One region of the Clostridium mucosae genome, then DNA from elsewhere that is predicted to be linked to it. Evidence: predicted binding sites of a transcription regulator. Region 1 holds the regulator's gene; the other holds the start of a gene.

Region 1 (4,449 bases):
TTCCTCATTAAAGGATTTAAGAAACATATTAATTGATTTATTATATACATTAGTTAGTAGTAATACGAAAAGTCTTTTAGACTTTGAAGATAAGATATTATCGTTTAAAGATAGAAAAGAAGAAATACTAAACATTTTAGCCTCCTTTATAAGAGACGTAATTGTCTATAAAGAAATAAGCGATACTAGTGGAATAATAAATGGGGATAAAATAGAAAATATAAAACAATTAGCTATTGAAATGTCCTATAAGAAGCTTAATAAAATAATCGATAAAATTGGGGACGCTAGAGTAACATTATTAAGTAATTCTAACTTTCAATTAACGATTAGAGTGATGCTTATAGGTTTTATGGAGGTTTAAATAATGATAAAAGTTGTAGGCGTAAGATTCAAGAAGGCCGGTAAAATATATTATTTTGATCCAAGCGATTTAAATGTAAAAAAAGGCGATTTTGTTGTTGTAGAAACAGCGAGAGGAATAGAGTTTGGAGAATGTGTAATTGGTATTAAAGAAATACCAGAAACTGATATAGTGGCACCATTAAAGAGTGTTATAAGAGTTGCAGAAGAAGATGATATAAATAAACATAAGGATAATAAAGTGAAGGAAAAGGATGCTTTAGATATATGCCTAAAGAAAATAGAAGAACATGGATTAAATATGAAATTAATCGATGTAGAGTATACTTTCGATAATAATAAAGTTATATTCTATTTTACAGCTGATGGAAGAGTAGACTTTAGAGAATTAGTAAAAGACTTAGCAACTATATTTAAAACAAGAATAGAATTAAGACAGATAGGGGTTAGAGATGAAGCTAAAATGCTTGGCGGGCTAGGACCATGTGGAAGACCTTTATGTTGTTCTACATTCCTTGGAGATTTCGCATCTGTATCTATAAAGATGGCAAAAGAGCAAAATTTATCTTTAAATCCAACAAAGATATCAGGAATATGTGGCAGGTTAATGTGCTGTTTAAATTATGAGCAAAGCACATATGAAGATATAAGACAGAGATTGCCTAAAGCAGGATCTATTGTTTCTATGGGAGATATTACTGGTGAAGTTATAAGCAATAGTACTGTTAAGGAAAGTGTGAAGGTCAAATATAGAAGAGGCGATGAAGAAGTAGTAGAAGAATTTAAAATAGATGATATTGAGCTTGTTGAAGGTAGTTATGAAGACTCAGTAGATGAATCAGACATAAAACTAGAAATAGAATCACCAGAAGACAAAAAGTTAATAAAGGATCTTATAAAAGATAATTAAGGGGGAGAGCTTAATGAAATCACTATTAAAGGTTGCAAATCTTAATACAAATGATGATGTTATTAGCATAAGAGAAGCTGTGGCACATAATGAAGGGGTTATTGCTTGTGAGGTAAGTCTATCTAAAAAAGAAGTAAGTGTAGTATATGATGATAAAAGTATAACTGAAGATAAAATCATTATGTCTATTGAAGAAGTAGGCTATAGTATAATATAAACAAAATAATAGAAAAATAAAGTGAAGTATCATATTATATAAATTCTTCTTAAGTCTTTAAAAATTTAAATCCTTATGATAAAATAGATTGTGAAATAAATTCATAATATTAGGAGGTGCTTTTTATGGCATTCAAAATAGAAGATTCATGTGTAAACTGTGGTGCTTGCGCTGCAGAATGTCCAGTTAATGCTATAAGCCAAGGAGATACTCAATTCGTTATCGATGAGGACACTTGCATAGATTGTGGAAACTGTGCAAATGTTTGTCCAGTAGGAGCTCCAGTACAAGCATAATTTTACATAAAGAACCGCTAATTATAGCGGTTCTTTATTTTTATGCAGATAATAATATTACAGAACATCTATCTTTAAAAGATAAATCATTAGAATATATAGTATTTGTATTATAGGATAAAATATTTTTTAATGAAGATAAAAATTTATGAGGCCCATCTAAATAAAAGTATTCAGAAGAGGTTTTAAAAAACATTGGAATTATATATCTAGGTTTTAAGAGTAAGGCGAGTTTAGCAGCAGAAAAACCATCCAAACAAAAATGACCGCCTATTGGAATAAATAAAAAATCTAAATTAGTTAGCTTATCTAATAAGTCATCATCAAGCTGATGTCCTAAGGTGCCAAGATGACAAATTCTAAATTTATCTATGTTTAATAAATATATTATGTTTTCGCCGCGTTTATATCCAGAAATGTCATCTTTAAATGTTTTATATCCTTCTAATGTGACAAAATCATTTGAAAATGAACAAGCTGAATTTATTAGTATACAGTCTTTATTAACATATTCATTAATAATTTCATTATTATGAGTATGACTAAATGTAATTATATCAGGATTTAAATCATATTTTTCTATATAGGGATATATTTGCATTGGATCTAAAAGAATCCTTTTACCAGTAGAATTTTTTATTAAAAAACTTGTATTATCAATCCATTTAATTTCCATATTTACTCACCTCTCAATATATAGTTTGGATAAAAAACTTAATATCATTCGCTTTTATTTTAGAAAATAAAATTAGTAAAATGGACATATTAAAATTTATAATATATAATAAAAGTCAAAGAAGGTCAATTTAAAAAATAGGTTTAAGAAGGTGTAAATATGGCAAGAATTTCAGATACAATAGAAAATTTTATTAAAGATATGATAGATGAAGAAAGAGAAAGACAAGTATTAATTCAAAGAAATGAATTAGCAGATAAATTCTCATGTGCACCATCACAAATCAATTACGTTCTAACAACAAGGTTTACTTATGAAAAAGGTTATATAATAGAAAGTAAAAGAGGCGGTGGAGGGTGCATAGTAATAAAAAAAATAACATACGATGATAAGGATGAAAGGCTGTCATTAATAAATACTTCGATAGGAGAAAGTATAACATATGGAAGCGCATTATCTATACTAGATCATTTAAAAGATACTAAAAATATTACAGAAAAGGAATATGAAATAATAAAGATATCTTTAAATGACAGAACTCTAGTATCTGTTGAGGATAAAAATAAATTAAGAGCTGATATGTTAAAAGGAATTATTACAGTTATATTATCGTAAAATATTTTAAGTGGCCAAGGTTTATCTGTGTAGTTGTTAATTTTAGCAATAGGGTATGGAGGTATGTATGATTTTTGGGAAGTTAACAGAGAGGGCACAATTAGTACTAGTAGAGGCTCAAAAAGAGTCACAATATTTTAAGCACGGATATATAGGAACTGAGCATATTCTTTTAGGGTTGCTAAAAGAAGGTGGTTATGCAAAGCAAGTCCTATATATTAATGGAGCTACTATTGATAAAGTGAGAAAGCTTATAGAAGATTATCTTGGTTTTGGAGATATAGATATATCAGTAGGTGAGATGTTACTTAATCCTAGAACAAAGAGATTATTTGATGATAGTCTAGTAAAAGCAAGAATATATGATCATAATTATATAAATCCAGAGCATATTTTGTTAGCTTTATTAGACGATAAAGAAGGGGTAGCTTATACAATACTTTCTACATTAAAGTTAGATTTTAAATTAATAAAAACTGATATAAGTAATTATCTATATGATAAGGAAGTAGAGGAAATAAAGATAGAAGATAAGAATAAGAAAAAAATGGTCAAAACTCCTCTATTAAATCAGTATGGAAGGAATCTAACTATGATGGCTAAGGAAGGAAAATTAGATCCAGTAGTAGGAAGAGAAAATGAGAATAGAAGAATATTAGAGATACTGTGCAGAAGAATAAAAAATAATCCTTGTTTAATTGGAGAGCCTGGAGTAGGTAAAACAGCAGTTATTGAAGGATTGGCCCAAAGAATAGTCAATGGAAATGTACCAGAAATACTAAAAGATAAAGTAATAATTTCATTAGATTTAACTTCTATGTTAGCAGGGGCAAAATATAGAGGAGAATTTGAAGATAGATTAAAAAAAGTAATGGATGAAATAAGAAGTTCTAAAGATATAATAATATTTATAGATGAAATTCATACTATTGTTGGAGCAGGGGGAGCTGAAGGTGCCATAGATGCATCAAATATTTTAAAACCTGCCTTAGCAAGAGGAGAAATAAAATGTATAGGTGCTACAACTATAGATGAATATAGAAAGCATATAGAAAAAGATTCAGCTTTAGAAAGAAGATTTCAGCCAGTTAGAGTTGAAGAGCCATCAAAAGAAGAAACATTAAATATATTAAAAGGCCTTAGGGAAAGATATGAAGCTCATCATATGGTAAAAATAGAAGATGAAGCTTTAGAAGCAGCTGTAGAGTTATCAGATAGATATATTACAGATAGATTCATGCCAGATAAGGCTATTGATTTAATTGACGAAGCATCTTCAAAAGTAAGAATAGAGAATCTAATTTCACCACCAGATATAATAAATTTACAACTTCAATTAGAGAATAACGATAAAGAAAAAGAAGAAGCAATA
Region 2 (4,449 bases), on a different contig from region 1:
CAATTATTTAATTACTATTTCTTCTTCCTTTGCATCAACAACTACATTTGATCCATATCCAATTTCACCTTTTATAATCTTTCTTGCTAAATTATTTTCTAGGCTATTTTGTATATATCTTTTTAATGGTCTTGCTCCATATACTGGATCATATCCCTCTCTTGCCATAGTTGTCTTTGCTTCATCTGTTACTTCTAAAGTAATATTCTTATCTTTCAATCTACTTGAAACTTCTTTCAAGAATATATCTATTATCTTCTTAATTCCAGTTTCTGATAATGGCTTAAACATAATTATATCATCTACTCTATTTAAGAACTCTGGTTTAAATCTTAATTTCATTTCATTCATAACTTGAGTTTTTATATTTTCATCAACTATATCTTCATTTTTATTTTCTAGAAGATAGCTACTTCCTATATTAGATGTCATAATTATTATAGTATTTCTAAAATCAACAGTTTTACCTTTATTATCAGTTAATCTTCCATCATCCAGAATTTGTAAGAACATATTAAATACATCTTCATGTGCTTTTTCAATTTCATCAAATAGTATCACACTATATGGATTTCTTCTTACAGCTTCAGTAAGTTGCCCACCTTCATCATATCCTACATATCCTGGAGGCGCTCCAACTAATCTAGATACTGAATGTTTTTCCATATATTCAGACATATCAATTCTTATTATATTTTCTTCTGAATCAAATAGATTTCTTGCTAAAGTTTTTGCAAGTTCTGTTTTACCAACTCCTGTAGGTCCTAAGAATATAAATGAACCAATTGGCTTATTTACATCTTTTAATCCTGCCCTTGCTCTTAATATTGCATTAGAAACAGCTGTTATAGCTTCTTCTTGACCAATTACTCTTCTTTGCATTTCATTTTCTAATCTTAGAAGTTTTTCTCTTTCTCCTTCTAATAAATTTGTAACTGGGATTCCAGTCCACTTAGAAAGAATTTTAGAAACTTCCTCCTCGGTTACTTCTTCTTTTAAAAGAGCTCCTTCGTAATTTTCTTTTACGTCCACTTCCTTTTGTCTAATTTCTTCTTCTAATGCTGGAATAACACTATATTGAATTTCTGCTGCCTTATTATAGTCATAGCTTCTTTGAGCTGCTTCTAGATCTCCTCTTGCATCATCTAATTTAGATTTTAAATCTCTTAAATTAACTATTGCATCTTTTTCCTTTTCAAATTTTGCAGTCATTTCATCATTTTTAGTTTTTAATTCTGCTATTTCTTTTTCTAAAGCTACTAGCTTTTTCTTAGAACCTTCATCACTTTCCTTAGTTAAAGCTTCTTTTTCAATTTCTAATTGGAATTGCTTTCTTCTTATATTATCTAATTCTGTTGGTAATGAATCTATTTCTGTTCTTATCATAGCTCCAGCTTCATCTATTAAATCTATAGCTTTATCTGGTAAATATCTATCTTGAATATATCTATGAGATAATTTTGCTGCTGCTATTAAAGCAGTATCATGTATTCTCACACCATGGTGAATTTCAAATCTTTCTTTTAACCCTCTTAGTATAGATATAGCATCTTCTACTGTAGGTTCTTCTACAACTACAGGTTGAAATCTTCTTTCTAACGCTTTATCCTTTTCTATATATTGTCTGTATTCATCAAAAGTTGTAGCACCTATACAATGAAGCTCTCCTCTTGCTAGTAATGGTTTTATTAAATTACCTGCATCCATGGCGCCATCAGTTTTTCCTGCTCCAACTATAGTATGAATTTCATCTATAAATAAGATTATTCTACCTTCACTACTTTGAACTTCTTTTAATACAGCTTTTAATCTTTCTTCAAATTCACCCCTATATTTAGCTCCCGCAATAAGGGAACCCATATCTAACGAGAAAATCACTTTATCTTTTAAACCTTCTGGTACATCCCCTCTAACTATTCTCTCTGCCAATCCTTCTACAATTGCAGTTTTACCAACACCAGGTTCTCCAATTAGCACTGGATTATTTTTTGTTCTTCTTGAAAGTATTCTAATTGTTCTTCTAATTTCATCATCTCTTCCTATAACTGGGTCAAGCTTATGTTTTTTAGCTAAGTCTGTAAGATTAGTTCCATATTTACCTAATGCATCATATGTTCCTTCTGGATCTTGTGTTTCTACTCTTTGATTTCCTCTTACTTCTTTTAGAATTTCCATGAAATTCTTCTTGTTTATATTATATTTATCTAATAACCTTTTAACTTCTCCATTTTTATCTACTTCAATTATTGCAAGCATTAAATGCTCTACGCTTATATAAGAATCCTCAAATTTTTTAGCTATATCTTCAGCCTTGACTAAAACTTCTTCAATTTGTCTTGTAGCATAAACTCCAGAGGAGTTAGCACCTTCTCCCAAAACCTTTGGCTTATTATCTAGTACTTTATTTAAATCTTCATCTAATGATTTAACTCTAACTCCCATCTTAGTTAAAATATTTGGTATTAATCCATCCTCTTGTTCTACTAATGCACAAAATAGATGAATTAACTCTACTTGTTGATGGTTATATTTAACCGCTACTAAACTAGCATTATTTAATGCTTCTTGTACTCTTAAGGTCATTTTATCTATATTCATGCTTAACTCCTCCTCACATTTACAACCTCAAACATATTTAATATATCCTTATATTCATATAATAATACAAAAGTCAAAGAAAGTCAAAGTTTATTTTGCTTATTTTTTTGAAAATTTTATATTTATTAATAAATAAGCTATAATTAAATTATAACTTAATTCTATTAGAAAAGAGGGGATTTTATGAGAAGAGAATATGTGAGTTACCAGGAAGATGCTCCAATTAAAATAACTTATGCAAATATACAAGAATGCCCTATTCACTGGCATAATTCTATTGAAATATTATATGTTTTACGTGGGAGTGTTAACATTAATATAGATACTGACTCATTTGAGTTACTTGAGAAAGAATTAGAAATAATAAATGTTGATGAGGCTCACAGAATTTATAGTAATGAAGATAATAAGGTATTAATATTTCATATAGATCCTTACTTTTTTGAAAAATATTATAAAGATATAAACAACATATTCTTCTATACAAATTCTACTGATGATGGCGCTCAAGAAGGTGAAGAATATGATCTTCTTAGAAATTTTTTAGCCAAACTCTTATGTGAAGCTATTCAAAAACTTGATGATTATGATAAGGAAATTGAATCAATTTTAATAGATTTATTATATCACCTTATAAATAACTTCCACTACTTAACTTATGAAAAAGAAGAGCTAAAAGAAAAAACTGAGCAATTAGCTCGATATCATAGAATTTCTAAATATATATTTAATAATTATGATAGCAATATAACTTTACAAGAAATTGCGAAAAAAGAATTCTTAAGTCCTCATTATCTATCTCATGAGATTAAATACGCAACTGGAAATAGCTTTACTGATTTAGTTAACCAAACTAGAGTTGAAGAATCTGTTAAGCTTTTATTAGATAGTGATTTGAGTATTTCAGATATATCTGATGAAGTTGGTTTTTCTCATGTAAGATATTTAAATAAAAACTTTAAAAATTATTATGGTTGTACTCCACTTCAGTATAGAAAGAAAAATAAATTAACTGAAAAAGAACTTGAAGAAATTAAAAAAATAGAAATATTAAAACTTGAAGAAGCTTTAGAATATTTATCTTCTGAATTAGATGATTATGAACGTTTTAACTATGAAAATAAGTTGTGGAAAATTCATATAAATATGGATAATAGTCTTGGAGAATTCAACAAGGATTATAGTGAAGTTATAAATTTAGATGATGCTTTTGATTTATTATTAGAAGATAATAAAAATATTCTTGAAGAAATTCAAGAAGAACTTCATTTTAATTATGTAAGGCTCGAAAATATGTTTAATAGTGATATGGGAGTATTTCCTAAAGCCGATTTTTATAATTGGAATAAAGCCAAAAGTGTAATAGAATTTTTAGATTATATAGATTTAAAACCACTTATATTAATTGATAACTCTAATTTTACTTTTGATAAATATAAACAAGTTCTAACTAGCTTCTTTGAATATTTTTCAGAGATAGATTATATTGATGTATCGCAATTTAAATTTCAATTTACACCAGCTATATCTAAAAACACCAAAAAGTCATTAAGTTCATTTTTAATTGAAGAGTATAATTTAGATGTCATTGAAAATGATTTTATATGTGATAAAAGCTTAAATAAAATTTATGATACTGCTTATATGCTTCCATATATAATTCATAATACTATTTTTAATAAAAACTCATTAAGCTTCTTAAGAGCTTTTGATGTTTTAGAAAAAGAAATAAGTCTAACAAATGAAGTATTTATAGGAGCCCCTGGACTTGTTAATGATATGGGAATTAGAAAACCATCCTATTACGCATATTACTTGCTTAGCAAATTAGGAAATGAAATAGTTGCAATG

The links. Region 1 encodes CtsR, which represses protease genes until heat stress. Its sites were predicted from a motif close to AAGGTCAANNAAGGTCAAAT; they were not measured.
Region 2: the regulator CtsR is predicted to act here: its motif matches at 2,668-2,687, upstream of clpB (ATP-dependent chaperone ClpB).

The regions. Positions count from the first base shown of each region.
Region 1 is NZ_JANKAF010000024.1:18,458-22,906, reverse strand. It holds gene NSA50_RS17725 (DNA polymerase III subunit delta') at 1-364, shown strand, start outside; gene NSA50_RS17720 (PSP1 domain-containing protein) at 368-1,273, shown strand; gene NSA50_RS17715 (heavy-metal-associated domain-containing protein) at 1,287-1,490, shown strand; gene NSA50_RS17710 (DUF362 domain-containing protein) at 1,616-1,786, shown strand; gene NSA50_RS17705 (MBL fold metallo-hydrolase) at 1,827-2,462, opposite strand; gene NSA50_RS17700 (CtsR family transcriptional regulator) at 2,622-3,077, shown strand; gene NSA50_RS17695 (ATP-dependent Clp protease ATP-binding subunit) at 3,145-4,449, shown strand, end outside.
Region 2 is NZ_JANKAF010000007.1:116,126-120,574, forward strand. It holds gene clpB (ATP-dependent chaperone ClpB) at 4-2,598, opposite strand; gene NSA50_RS09895 (helix-turn-helix domain-containing protein) at 2,782-4,449, shown strand, end outside.